4 regions of the Kosakonia sp. N21 genome follow, and region 1 is predicted to be linked to each of the others. Evidence: predicted binding sites of a transcription regulator. Region 1 holds the regulator's gene; each other region holds the start of a gene.

Region 1 (3,162 bases):
TAATGCCCGGTACGCCTGACGCTACCGGGCATCGTCCATCAGGCTTCGATGACTTCGTAGGAATGGGTGATGTTCACCGCTTTTTCCAGCATCAATGCCACAGAGCAGTACTTCTCCGCCGACAGATCCACAGCACGAGACACCGCCGCGTCTTTCAGATCGCTACCGGTGACGATAAAGTGCAGGTTGATATGCGTAAACAGACGCGGCGCTTCTTCACGACGTTCCGACGTCAGTTTCACTTCGCAGTTCGTCACGTTATGACGCCCTTTTTGCAGGATTGAAACCACGTCGATCGCGCTGCATCCGCCTGCAGCCATCAGCACCATTTCCATCGGGCTTGGCGCTTTGTCGCCTGAGTTGCCGTCCATCAGGATTTGGTGGCCCGATGCGGACTCACCGAGGAACGTTAACCCTTCCACCCATTTCACACGAGCCTGCATTTTAATTTACTCCGGAGTTGCAATTTTCTTTACAGATTACGCGTACATAACAAAAGTCGCAACGGAAGGCGACCTGCGTCATGCTGAAGCGAGACACCAGGAGACATGCGGTAAAAGCTATGCTAAAACAATCTGGATGCTACAGAGATACATTGACATTACGCATGTACGCAAAGGACATCATACATTAGAGACCGCAGATGACGCTGACGGTCCACTTCCAGGGATTTTGGAAGCGAAGACACGAAGTCGAATGATAGCGTGTATAGATTGCAACCCCAGAAGCAGGGTGCACATCCTGTGTCTGGAGACAGCTTATAACAGAGGATAATCGCGCATGGTGCTTGGCAAACCGCAAACAGACCCGACTCTCGAATGGTTCTTGTCTCATTGCCACATTCATAAGTACCCGTCGAAGAGCACGCTGATTCACCAGGGTGAAAAAGCAGAAACGCTGTATTACATCGTTAAAGGCTCAGTGGCAGTGCTGATCAAGGATGAGGAAGGGAAAGAGATGATCCTCTCCTACCTGAATCAGGGAGATTTTATCGGTGAACTGGGGCTGTTCGAAGAAGGTCAGGAGCGCAGTGCATGGGTACGCGCTAAGACCGCATGTGAAGTGGCCGAAATCTCCTACAAAAAATTCCGTCAGTTGATCCAGGTTAACCCGGACATTCTGATGCGTCTCTCCTCGCAAATGGCGCGCCGCCTGCAGGTAACGTCGGAGAAAGTTGGTAACCTCGCATTCCTGGACGTAACAGGCCGTATCGCACAAACGCTGTTGAACCTGGCGAAACAGCCGGATGCCATGACCCACCCGGACGGCATGCAAATTAAAATTACCCGTCAGGAAATTGGTCAGATCGTCGGTTGTTCCCGTGAAACAGTGGGCCGTATTCTGAAAATGCTGGAAGATCAGAACCTGATCTCCGCCCACGGTAAAACCATCGTGGTTTACGGAACACGTTAATCCGCAAAACGGCGCGTTGGTCATCCGGCGCGCCGTTTTTGTTTCCCCATGTGGCGCAGGCTGATTTATCACCCCGAAATCAACTATGCACTGCGACAAACGCTGGTGTTATGTTTGCCCGTGGCCATCGGGTTAATCGTCGGCCATCTCCAACAAGGCCTGCTGTTTTCTCTGGTTCCTGCCTGTTGCAACATTGCCGGTCTTGATACCCCGCATAAGCGCTTCTTTAAACGTTTGATTATTGGCGGCTCGTTGTTCGCCGGATGCAGTCTTGCCGTGCAGCTTCTGCTGGCCGAAGCGCTGCCTCTGCCGCTGATTTTTACCGTCCTCACCTTACTGCTCGGCGTGACTGCCGAGATCAGTGCACTGCACGGGCGCTTGCTGCCTGCGTCGTTGATAGCCGCGATCTTCACGCTGAGCCTTGCGGGCAGTATGCCAGTGTGGGAGCCGCTGCTGATTTATGCGCTGGGTACGCTCTGGTACGGCGCGTTTAACTGGTTCTGGTTCTGGATGTGGCGGGAACAACCGCTGCGCGAATCGCTCAGCCTGCTCTACCGGCAACTGGCTGATTATTGCGAAGCCAAATACAGCCTGCTGACGCAGCATGCCGATCCGGAAAAAGCCTTGCCACCGCTGCTTGCGCGCCAACAAAAAGCGGTGGATATGATCAGTACCTGCTATCAGCAACTGCATATGCTGGCGGCCAATCAACACAATGACTACAAACGCCTGCTGCGCGTCTTCCAGGTTGCGCTGGATTTACAGGAACATATTTCTGTCAGCCTGCACCAGCCGGAAGAGGTGCAAAAACTGGTGGAACAGACCCATGCTGAACAGGTGATCCGCTGGAATGCGCAAACCGTCGCCGCCCGCCTGCGCGTCCTGGCGGATGACATCCTCTATCACCGCTATCCGACACGTTTCACAATGGACAAGCAAATTGGCGCGCTGGAAAAAATCGCCCGCCAGCACCCGGAAAACCCGGTCGGACAGTTTTGCGCCTGGCACTTTAGCCGTATCGCCCGCGTGCTGCGAACCCAGCGTCCACTCTATCTGCGCGATTTGATGGCCGAAAAACAGCGCCGTCTGCCGCTTATTCCGGCGCTCAGAAGCTATTTATCATTGAAATCCGCGGCGTTGCGTAATGCCGCGCGTATCAGCGTGATGCTCAGTATCGCCAGCCTGATGGGCAGTGCGCTGCATTTGCCGAAGCCGTACTGGATCATGATGACCATCATGTTTGTGACGCAAAACGGCTATGGCGCAACACGGGTGCGTATTGTGCACCGGGCGGCCGGCACGCTCGCCGGGCTGATGATTGCCGGGATTGCCCTGCACTTTCACGTACCGCTTGGTTTTACGCTGGCGGCAATGCTGCTGATCACCCTGATAAGCTATCTGATTATCCGTAAGAACTACGGCTGGGCGATGGTCGGCTTTACCATTACCGCCGTGTATACCCTGCAACTGCTGACGCTCAACGGCGAGGAGTTTATCGTCGCCAGACTGATCGATACCCTGCTCGGCTGCCTGATTGCCTTCGGCGGCATGGTCTGGCTATGGCCGCAATGGCAAAGCGGCCTGTTGCGGCAGAACGCCCACGACGCGCTGGAAACCGATCAGGAGGCTATTCGCCTGATCCTCAGCGATAGTCCGCAGCCTACCCCGCTGGCCTGGCAACGGATGCGCGTCAACCAGGCGCACAATGCGCTGTTCAACTCACTGAATCAGGCCATGCTGGAGCCGGGG
Region 2 (3,162 bases), on a different contig from region 1:
GAGATCCGTGGCGCCGGAGAACTGCTGGGTGAGGATCAGAGCGGTCAGATGGAAACCATTGGTTTCTCGCTCTATATGGAGCTGCTGGAAAACGCCGTTGATGCATTAAAGGCGGGGCGCGAACCCTCGCTGGAAGATCTCACCAACCAGCAAACGGAGGTGGAATTGCGCATGCCTTCGCTGCTGCCGGATGACTTTATCCCGGATGTGAACACACGTTTGTCCTTCTATAAACGTATTGCCAGTGCAAAAGACGACAATGCGCTGGAAGAGATCAAAGTCGAGCTGATTGACCGCTTTGGCCTGCTGCCGGATGCAGCGCGGACATTGCTGGACATCGCCCTGCTGCGCCAGCAGGCGCAGAAGCTTGGCATCCGTAAGCTGGAGGGTAACGAAAAAGGCGGTGTGATTGAGTTCAACGAAAAAAATCACGTCAACCCGACCTGGCTGATTGGTTTATTGCAGAAGCAGCCGCAACACTTCCGCCTTGATGGCCCAACGCGGCTGAAATTCATGCAGGATCTGGGTGAACGCAAAACCCGCATGAACTGGGTGCGTAACTTTATGCAGCAGTTAGCCGAAAACGCCGTTGCCTGACAATCATTACGCAACCGGGCCATCAGGCCCGGTTTGTGTTTAAAACGCAACATTTACAAATATTTTGCACTACGCCAGGACTTCCCGACACGCTGGCGCACCATAATCCCATTAGTTTTCTACATAACAATAACCTTATGATTTACATGGATTATGGTCATGATCAAAAATTCCCGTTTTGCTCACTGGGTAACGCTCTTCGCCGTTGCTGCGACGGTCGCCCTTTCTCTGCCCGCACGGGCAAATAGCTGGCCATTGCCGCCTGCCGGGAGCCGCGTCGTTGGCGAGAACCGTTTTCACGTAGTGCAAAACGATGGCGGCTCACTGGAAGCCATCGCAAAGCAGTACAACGTCGGTTTTCTGGCGCTGCTGCAGGCCAACCCCGGCGTGGATCCCTATGTACCACGCGCGGGCAGCGTACTGACGATCCCGCTGCAAACCCTGCTGCCGGACGCGCCACGTAAAGGAATTGTGATTAACCTGGCCGAACTGCGTCTGTATTACTATCCGCCCGGTAAAAATGAAGTCATTGTCTACCCGATCGGTATTGGTCAACTGGGCGGCGATACGCTGACCCCCACGATGGTAACAACCGTCTCGGATAAACGTGCGAACCCCACATGGACGCCAACCGCCAATATTCGGGCGCGCTATAAAGCGCAAGGCATCGATCTTCCTGCCGTGGTTCCTGCCGGGCCGGATAACCCGATGGGGCATCACGCCATTCGCCTGGCAGCCTTCGGCGGCGTGTATCTGCTGCATGGCACCAATGCCGATTTCGGTATCGGGATGCGGGTCAGCTCCGGTTGCATCCGCCTGCGCGATGGCGATATTTCCGCCCTCTACGCGGCGGTCTCTCCGGGCACGCCAGTGAACATTATCAATACCCCAATTAAAGTCTCGGTTGAGCCTGACGGCAGACGGCTGGTGGAAGTCCATCAACCGTTATCAAAATCCATTGATGACGATCCGAAAACGCTGCCAATTGTGCTGAATGCAGCGATGCAGGCATTCCAGGATGATGCGCGCAGCGATGCGCAAGTGATGACCCACGCAATGGAAATTCGCTCCGGCATGCCTGTTGATGTTACCCGCCAGGCCGACCCGTCGGTACAGATGCTGTAACCTGACCTGATACGCAAAAAGGCCCTGCATGTGCAGGGCCTTTTTTATGGCAGTGGCATAAGGGCTGTGAGGGGCGACCTTATTTGTAGAGAACCGCAGTACCATGCAGGTTATCGGAACCGGTCACAGAAGTGATGCGGAAGGATTTCGCACCCATCTGTTCAGCTTTCTGCGCCAGTTTATCTTCAACAGAAGAGAGATTCGTGCTGGCAGTAACGCCAACAGTGGCAACTTCCTGCTGACCCGCCGGTGCGGACTGAACTTCAACCGCAGCCATGCTGGCAAAAGAGAGTGAACTGAGTACCGCGGCGGCGAAAAGTGCTTTTACGTTTGTCATGATTGTTTACCTGTATGCAGATGATGGATGTCGCCAACGAATAAGTTAACGATCGATAGATAAATGGTAGTTGTGATCTACGTCACGCGTCAACATCTTTTTGTAACGATCGTTAGTTAAAATATTAATTGCTTAAAATTCATAACCATAGGATTTATTAATTTGTGCTGTTTTGCCGCTGGTCAGGCTGACAGAATGTTTTTATAATGACTGCTCAGCAAACCAACAAAGGTAAGCGGCACTATGACGACTGAGATCACCAGTTGCAGCAAAAAAAGCCGTGGCCGACCGAAAGTGTTCGACAGGGAAGCGGCGCTCGACAAAGCCATGACGCTGTTCTGGCAGCATGGCTACGAAGCCACATCATTATCCGATCTCGTAGAAGCGACCGGCGCGAAAGCACCGACGCTTTATGCAGAGTTCACCAATAAAGAAGGGTTGTTCCGCGCGGTACTGGACCGTTATATCGCGCGTTTCGCCACGCAACACGAGGCTCCGTTGCACTGCGAGGAAAAACCTATTGAGCAGGCGCTACTGGACTATTTCACCGCCGTGGCGAAATGTTTCACCAGTACGGATACGCCAGCCGGCTGTTTTATGATCAACACCTCCGCAACGCTGGCGGCCTCTTCACAGGCGATTGCGAAGACCATCAAATCGCGGCACGCGCAGCAGGAAGAAACGCTGCTCACGTTCCTGACGCAACGCCAGCAACGTGGGGAAATCCCCGCAGACGCGGATCCGCAGGCGCTGGCGCAGTTTCTGGGTTGTATATTGCAGGGCATGTCAATTAGCGCGCGCGAAGGCGCAAGTTGTGAAAAGTTGCTGCAAATTACCCGAACTACGCTGCGTTTGTGGCCGGATCTGATCAAACTCTGAGAGGTTTATACCCGGCGGCACGTCGCTTGCCGGGTTGACTTTCACGATAGACAAAACCTATCTTAACAATAGGTAAAAACTTTCAGTGTTTTTCCCCGCTTTGCTATGATTAATTGTGATTATTGCTCTGCTAATGATTAGTATGGGTGATACACAAATCATAAGTGTCATGAAGACGCGCTAAGCTACGACTTTCCCTTACTCTCGCTCTACCTGTTGTACTG
Region 3 (3,162 bases), on a different contig from region 1:
GGTGTCCCCAGCGATCGTTGATATTCTTGAAGTGATCAAGATCGAGCATTAACAGACTGAAATGACTGCGCGGATCGCTCGGGTTGCAACTTATCAACGACGCTTTTAAATGTTGCAGGATAGCAAATCGATTGTAGCATCCCGTCAGATCGTCAATGGTGGCTTTTCTCTCCAACTGCTGCTCCGCCTTTTTACGCTCGGTGATATCCAGCCCGATACTGAGGATGGAATGATCGGGCAGCAGGATGTTTGACCACAGCACGGTCAGCACCTGTCCGTCACGACGTACAGGATGCCACTCGTGCATGTCTACAGCCGGGGAAGTATTAACCGAAGCGCGAACTTGCTGGCGCACCAGTGGATCAGGGAAAAACAATGCTAATGGATCGGGCTGCTGGTTGAGTTGTTCCAGGCTCCAGCCGAAGAGACGCTCACATTCACCATTCCATAAAATACAACGGTTATTTTTATCAAAGGAATTCATTAATACCGGGGCGCGATCAAATAACACTTTATATTGAGCAATAACATGCTGCATCTCTTTCGCAGCGCGATCCCGTGAAATAATCTCCACGAGGAAACCCTTCAGTTTTTCGACTAAAATAATCACGACGCTTTTCATCACGGATAATGATAAAGCTGGCTGAGGAAATGCCATAAAGAAATAACCGCTAAGACCAGAATCCTGCATGTGCAATTTACACAGAATGCCACTCTTTAATTTATTGCCAATAGTAATATTCGCAGGAAATAATAATGTACCAACATGGCGTCGCCAACAAATAACGCGCCAGGCACGCGGGTTTCGCCGTAACTGTGACTGCTGCAGCAACGTTTTCGCATCCTGCAATGTGCACGCTATCTCACCCACGCTGGTGAGCTGCAGCTCCCCCTCTTGCTCGACCAGCACCCATGAAAGGTTTGCGCCCAAAGCCGCATTGATACCCCGAAGGATCTCTTCCAGCGAACGTTTCCCGGTCAGCCACGGCATCAGTTTCGCCAGCAGCGCCAGCGCCGCGGTCCCATCTCCCAAAGGTGCGGCGGAAATCTCTGTTTTCATGTTTTATCATTCGCAGGTTATTAAGCACCAGACCGCCGGGAATGATTGAATCAGGAAGAAAAAGTAACACCCACGAATTAGCCCAGGCAGCAGGCGAAAAACAACACTGAACGACGTAACGAAATCGTGCCAGTACAGAATATATCGCTTAAAATCAAATCCCCTGAATAATCACTCACAGGTAAATAATACTGTCCAGAAAAGCATAATAGATGTTTTGTGAACTGTAAATATTGTAGCAATTAGTCTGCTAAATATTCACGGCAGGGTATGAATAAATTTAAGTTAAATCACTTTCCGCCCCGATTAAATATATCCGTAAGACAATAACGGTATAACGCAGGCCAACAAATCGACGAAAAAAGAGACAAAAAGGCCTGTTTTCACGCTGGCGAATAAACAACCAAGTGTGATATAGTTCACACATTCCTGAAATGGAAAACACTGTTTCACTTTGTTGTGCTACTCCGCGGACGCCTGCGTCATCTCTGCCACTCGCGCATAACGCCAGTCCGCCCGGTATTTGATTCTTCTGAGGATGGTTTCATGGCAACCTTTACCACCAGCGTCGTGTTGTTGCGCTGGCAGATATTGAGCGCAGTTTTGATGTTTATGGCCAGCACGCTGAACATTCGCTTTCGCAGAGCAGACTATATTGGTCTTGCGGTGATCAGCAGCGGTCTGGGTTTAGCCGCAGCATGCTGGTTTGCCACCGGCCTGCTTGGCATTACGGTTGTAGACTTTTCCAACATCTGGCACAACCTGGTTGTGGTGATGGAGGAAATCTCCCGCAAAGCACCGCCAGAGTGGCCGATGGTCATTACCTGATGAAAAAAAGCGCCAACAGGCGCTTTTTTTTTCATCCCAAACAGCCTGTTAGCATACCTTCGCCACACCACAAGCGCACACATAACCGCCTATTTCCCCAGCTTTGACAACATTTCCGGTCGCATAAATTTTTGAATAATCAGCATAAAGAGCACTGATGGCACCAGCAGGATCAACGCCGTAATGGATGAGACCTGGTAATTGCCGGACATACTGGCGGTATAGAGCAGGATCGGCAGCGTGGTAATGTCCGGCGCGCCAACAAAGAAGGTGGCGGTAAACTCATCCAGCGACTCGAGAAAAACAAAGATACTGGCGGCAATCAGCCCGGGCGCGGCCTGCGGCAGAACGATATGGAAAAAGGTGTACACCGGCCCCGCGCCAAGATTGCGCGATGCGCGCGCCAGCAGCGGATCGACGGATGAAAACGCCGCCACGCTGATCCAGATGGAGTACATCAAACCATGCACACTGTGCACCAGCACCACACCGGCCACGGTGCCATTTAAGCCCCACTGATAAAACAGACGCGCCACATTCATATACACCGTCAGGTTCGGGAATGCCTGCGGGATCAGAAACAGCAGCATAAAGAAGGCGCGCAACGGCATGGATCGCTGCGCCAGCGCATACCCCGCCGGTACCGAAATGACCAGGCAGACGATCACCGCCAGCACCGCAATCAGTACGCTTATCGACAACGATCCGGAAACATCGCTATAAGGGCTAAAGACCTGGCCCCAGTACTTCAGCCCCCATTGCCCCGGTAACGCATGGGGAAAGAACCAGCTCTCCGCCACCGTCCAGATCAACAGGTTAAGCAGCGGGCCAAACAGCGCCAGTACCAGAAACGTCAGCAGCAGCGTTTGCAGAATAAAGCTGCCGCGAATTTTATGCCGGATAGTGCTCATCACCGGGCTCCTTTGGTTTGCAGGCTGTGGCGTAAATAGAACCAGGACAACAGGGCGCAAATCAGGTATGAAATTACCCCCATCGCGTTGGCAACCGGGTAGTCACCATAAGAGTTAACGCGAAACGCCATATCGACGGTCATCATCGTTGGCGTACCGGTGCCGATCATCAACGGCACCGAGAGCACCGACATCATGGTCACCGTGGAGAGCACCGTCGCCACGCCAATCGTTGGCATCACCTGCGGCAAAATAATGTCGAAGAGAATGCGCAGCCGCGACGCGCCAAGATTTTTCGCCGCCAGAATGTGCGACGGATCCACCGCCGACATCGCTCCGCAAATCAATAGCGTTGAGAACGCC
Region 4 (3,162 bases), on a different contig from region 1:
TTCCACACCCGAGCCACACAAATTATCGACGGTGAGACGCACTTCACCCGGCGCTTTATCCAGACGCGGGTACTGATCTTCCAGCTTACGGCCGACCATCATTTCGATCAGCGTATCTTCGGTCAGCGTCGCAACTTCGCGCTCGGCAATAAATTGCCCGTCGCGGAAAACCGTCACGTCATCGCAAATCTCGAAGATCTCTTTCATTCGGTGGGAGATATAAACAATGCCGCGCCCTTGCGCTTTCAGTTCGCGGATCACGCGAAACAGCGATTCGGTTTCGGTGTCGGTCAGGGCATCGGTCGGTTCATCCATAATGATGACCTGCGATTCGTAGCTCATCACTTTGGCGATTTCGACCATTTGCTGATCGCCGATGGATAACTCGCCAACCAGGCGGTCGCTTTTAAAACGCAGATTCAGCTTCGCCAGCAGTTTGTCGGCGTCGGCAAACATCTTTTTCCAGTCGATTTTGCCAAAGCGGTTCACAAACTCACGGCCAAGGAAGATGTTCTCGGCAATGGTCAACTGCGGAATCAGGTTCAGTTCCTGGTGAATGATGCCAATGCCCGCTTCCTGGGATGATTTAGGACCAGTGAACGTGGTCTCTTTCCCCAGCCAAAGCAACGAACCCGCATCTCGCGTGTAGATACCGGTCAGCACTTTCATCATTGTGGATTTACCGGCGCCGTTTTCCCCGACCAGTGCCATCACGCGGCCGGGGTAAACATTCAGCGCCGCGCCGGAGAGGGCTTTTACGCCGGGGAATGCTTTATCGATTCCCTTGAGTTGCAATAACGCGTCCATGAGGGCCTCAGAATGTGACGCCAGCACAGAGAATGATATTCGCAAACGGGGAACACTCCCCGCTGCGAATAACCGCATGACTGTCCGCGGTGTGTTTTTTGAACTGCTCGTGCGTAACGTACTGCACGGCTATGGTATTTCCCTGGTGTTGTTGCAGTTGCTCAATATGGTTGAGCAACGTTTCGTGGAGCTGCGGATTATGTTGTTTAATTTCCGACGCTAAGATAGCGGCCTCAACCTGCATTTCCGTTGTCACCACTTCCAGCACTTGCATAAAGGAAGGAACGCCCTGTGTTAACGCCATATCCACACGTTGTGTGCTACGCGGCACCGGCAACCCGGCATCACACACCACCAGCGTATCAGTATGACCAAGACGAGAGATGACCGACGAAATGTCAGCGTTCAGTACACGACCTTTTTTCATATTTTATGCTCCACTAGCGAAACGTTTCGCTGAACGCAGTTTAGTACTAAGAATGCTCAGAAAACCATCCCGGCATTACAGAAGTGTGATCGATATCGAAACGTTTCGCTTGTGGGAATGATGAAAAAAACAGCTTTTCTTGCTTAAGCAAAATTTACAGCAATTAATAACAAAAACCCCTCATTGCGAGGGGCTTAATAAGAACTAAATTTCGACCTGGGTTCCCAGTTCTATCACCCTGTTAGGCGGGATCTCAAACTGATCGGGAGCGCGCAGCGCATTTCGCTGCAACACCAGGTAAAGTTTGCCGCGTAACCGCAGATACCACGGACGTTTGCCGACGATCAGCGATTCATGCGACATAAAGAAGGAGGTTTCCATCATGCGGCAATTCAGGCCTTCAAGCCCGCAACGGTGGAACACTTCCTCCACGTTCGGCGTTTCGCGCCAGCCATAGCTGGCCACAACACGCCAGAAGGTCGGCGAGAGCTGCTCTATCTGCACGCGACGAACGTTATGCACATAAGGCGCATCTTCAGTACGCAGCGTCAGCAGGATGACACGCTCATGCAGCACCTTGTTATGCTTCAGGTTATGCAGCATAGCGAACGGAATAACATTCAGCGCACGGGACATATACACCGCGGTGCCAGGCACGCGAACCGGCGGCGATTTTTCCAGCGATGCAATCATCGCTTCCAGAGAGTTGCCGTGTTCATGCATACGACGCAGCAAACGGAAACGTTCGCTCTTCCAGGTGGTCATCACCAGGAACATCACCAGACCCAGGCTTAACGGCAACCAACCGCCGGAAACAATCTTATCGAGGTTCGCCGAGAACAGCGGCACATCAATACACAGGAACAAGGTCAGGATCAGCGCAACAAATAGCTTATTCCAGTGCCAGTTATTACGCGCCACCGTGGTGGAAAGGATCGATGTCAGCACCATAGTCCCGGTTACGGCAATACCATACGCCGCCGCCAGGTTGCTGGAGTGCTCAAAGCTGACGATCACCAGCACCACCGCAAAGTAGAGCAGCCAGTTAATGAACGGGATATAGATCTGCCCGGACTCCATTTCCGAGGTATGGATAATGCGCATCGGGGCCAGATAGCCCAAACGCACGGCCTGACGGGTCAGCGAGAAAACACCTGAAATCACGGCTTGCGAGGCAATGACCGTCGCCAGGGTGGCGATGATCAGCATGGGAATAAGCGCCCATTCCGGTGCCAGTAAAAAGAACGGGTTTTTGATCGCTTCCGGCGTTTTCAGCAGCAATGCGCCCTGGCCAAAGTAGTTCAGCACCAGAGAGGGCAGCACCACAATAAACCATGCCACGCGAATCGGCAGTTTGCCAAAGTGCCCCATATCCGCATACAGCGCTTCAACCCCGGTAATGGAAAGCACCACCGCACCCAGCGCAACAAACGAGATCGCTTTGTACTGAACGAAGAAATTGACCGCCCATATGGGGTTCAGCGCCTGCAACACTTCCGGATTAGACAAAATCCCACGCGCGCCCAGCACCGCCAGAATCAAAAACCACGCCAGCATGATAGGTGCAAACAGCTTCCCCACAAGCCCGGTGCCGTGTTTTTGGATAGCAAACAGTAAGGTTAAGACGACGATAGAGAGCGGAACAATCCATGTGTCGAGCGATGGCGCGACAATTTCCAGCCCTTCAATAGCCGACATAACAGAGATAGCGGGGGTGATGACCACTTCACCATAGAAAAAGCTGCCGCCAATGAGCCCCATAATCACCAGCACGGAGGTCATTCTGGCGGACGTATTGCGCCCCGCGAGCGACATCAGCGTCAGGATCCCGCCCTCACCGGCGTTATCCGCCCGCATGACGAACGTCAGATATTTAATGGAGACGACAAAAACCAGTAGCCAGAAAATCAGCGACAAAAAACCAAAGA

What was found. The regulator CRP, encoded in region 1, controls carbon source genes, mostly activating them, when cyclic AMP is high. The targets are predictions, from matches to a motif close to ATGTGANNNNNNTCACAT.
Region 2: the regulator CRP is predicted to act here: its motif matches at 2,130-2,147, upstream of bhsA (multiple stress resistance protein BhsA).
Region 3: the regulator CRP is predicted to act here: its motif matches at 1,468-1,485, upstream of ACQ3G7_RS07555 (YjcB family protein).
Region 4: the regulator CRP is predicted to act here: its motif matches at 1,318-1,335, upstream of rbsD (D-ribose pyranase).

What each region holds. Positions count from the first base shown of each region.
Region 1 covers NZ_JBOBHR010000008.1:221,903-225,064, reverse strand. Annotated here, with positions in the region: gene ACQ3G7_RS19360 (OsmC family protein) at 39-443, opposite strand; gene crp (cAMP-activated global transcriptional regulator CRP) at 781-1,413, shown strand; gene ACQ3G7_RS19350 (YccS/YhfK family putative transporter) at 1,462-3,162, shown strand, end outside.
Region 2 covers NZ_JBOBHR010000013.1:17,068-20,229, forward strand. Annotated here, with positions in the region: gene mfd (transcription-repair coupling factor) at 1-597, shown strand, start outside; gene ldtC (L,D-transpeptidase LdtC) at 757-1,722, shown strand; gene bhsA (multiple stress resistance protein BhsA) at 1,802-2,059, opposite strand; gene ACQ3G7_RS22745 (TetR/AcrR family transcriptional regulator) at 2,303-2,938, shown strand.
Region 3 covers NZ_JBOBHR010000003.1:91,548-94,709, reverse strand. Annotated here, with positions in the region: gene ACQ3G7_RS07560 (GGDEF domain-containing protein) at 1-1,060, opposite strand, end outside; gene ACQ3G7_RS07555 (YjcB family protein) at 1,607-1,888, shown strand; gene ACQ3G7_RS07550 (ABC transporter permease) at 1,978-2,799, opposite strand; gene ACQ3G7_RS07545 (ABC transporter permease) at 2,799-3,162, opposite strand, start outside.
Region 4 covers NZ_JBOBHR010000010.1:6,860-10,021, forward strand. Annotated here, with positions in the region: gene rbsA (ribose ABC transporter ATP-binding protein RbsA) at 1-807, opposite strand, end outside; gene rbsD (D-ribose pyranase) at 815-1,234, opposite strand; gene kup (low affinity potassium transporter Kup) at 1,439-3,162, opposite strand, start outside.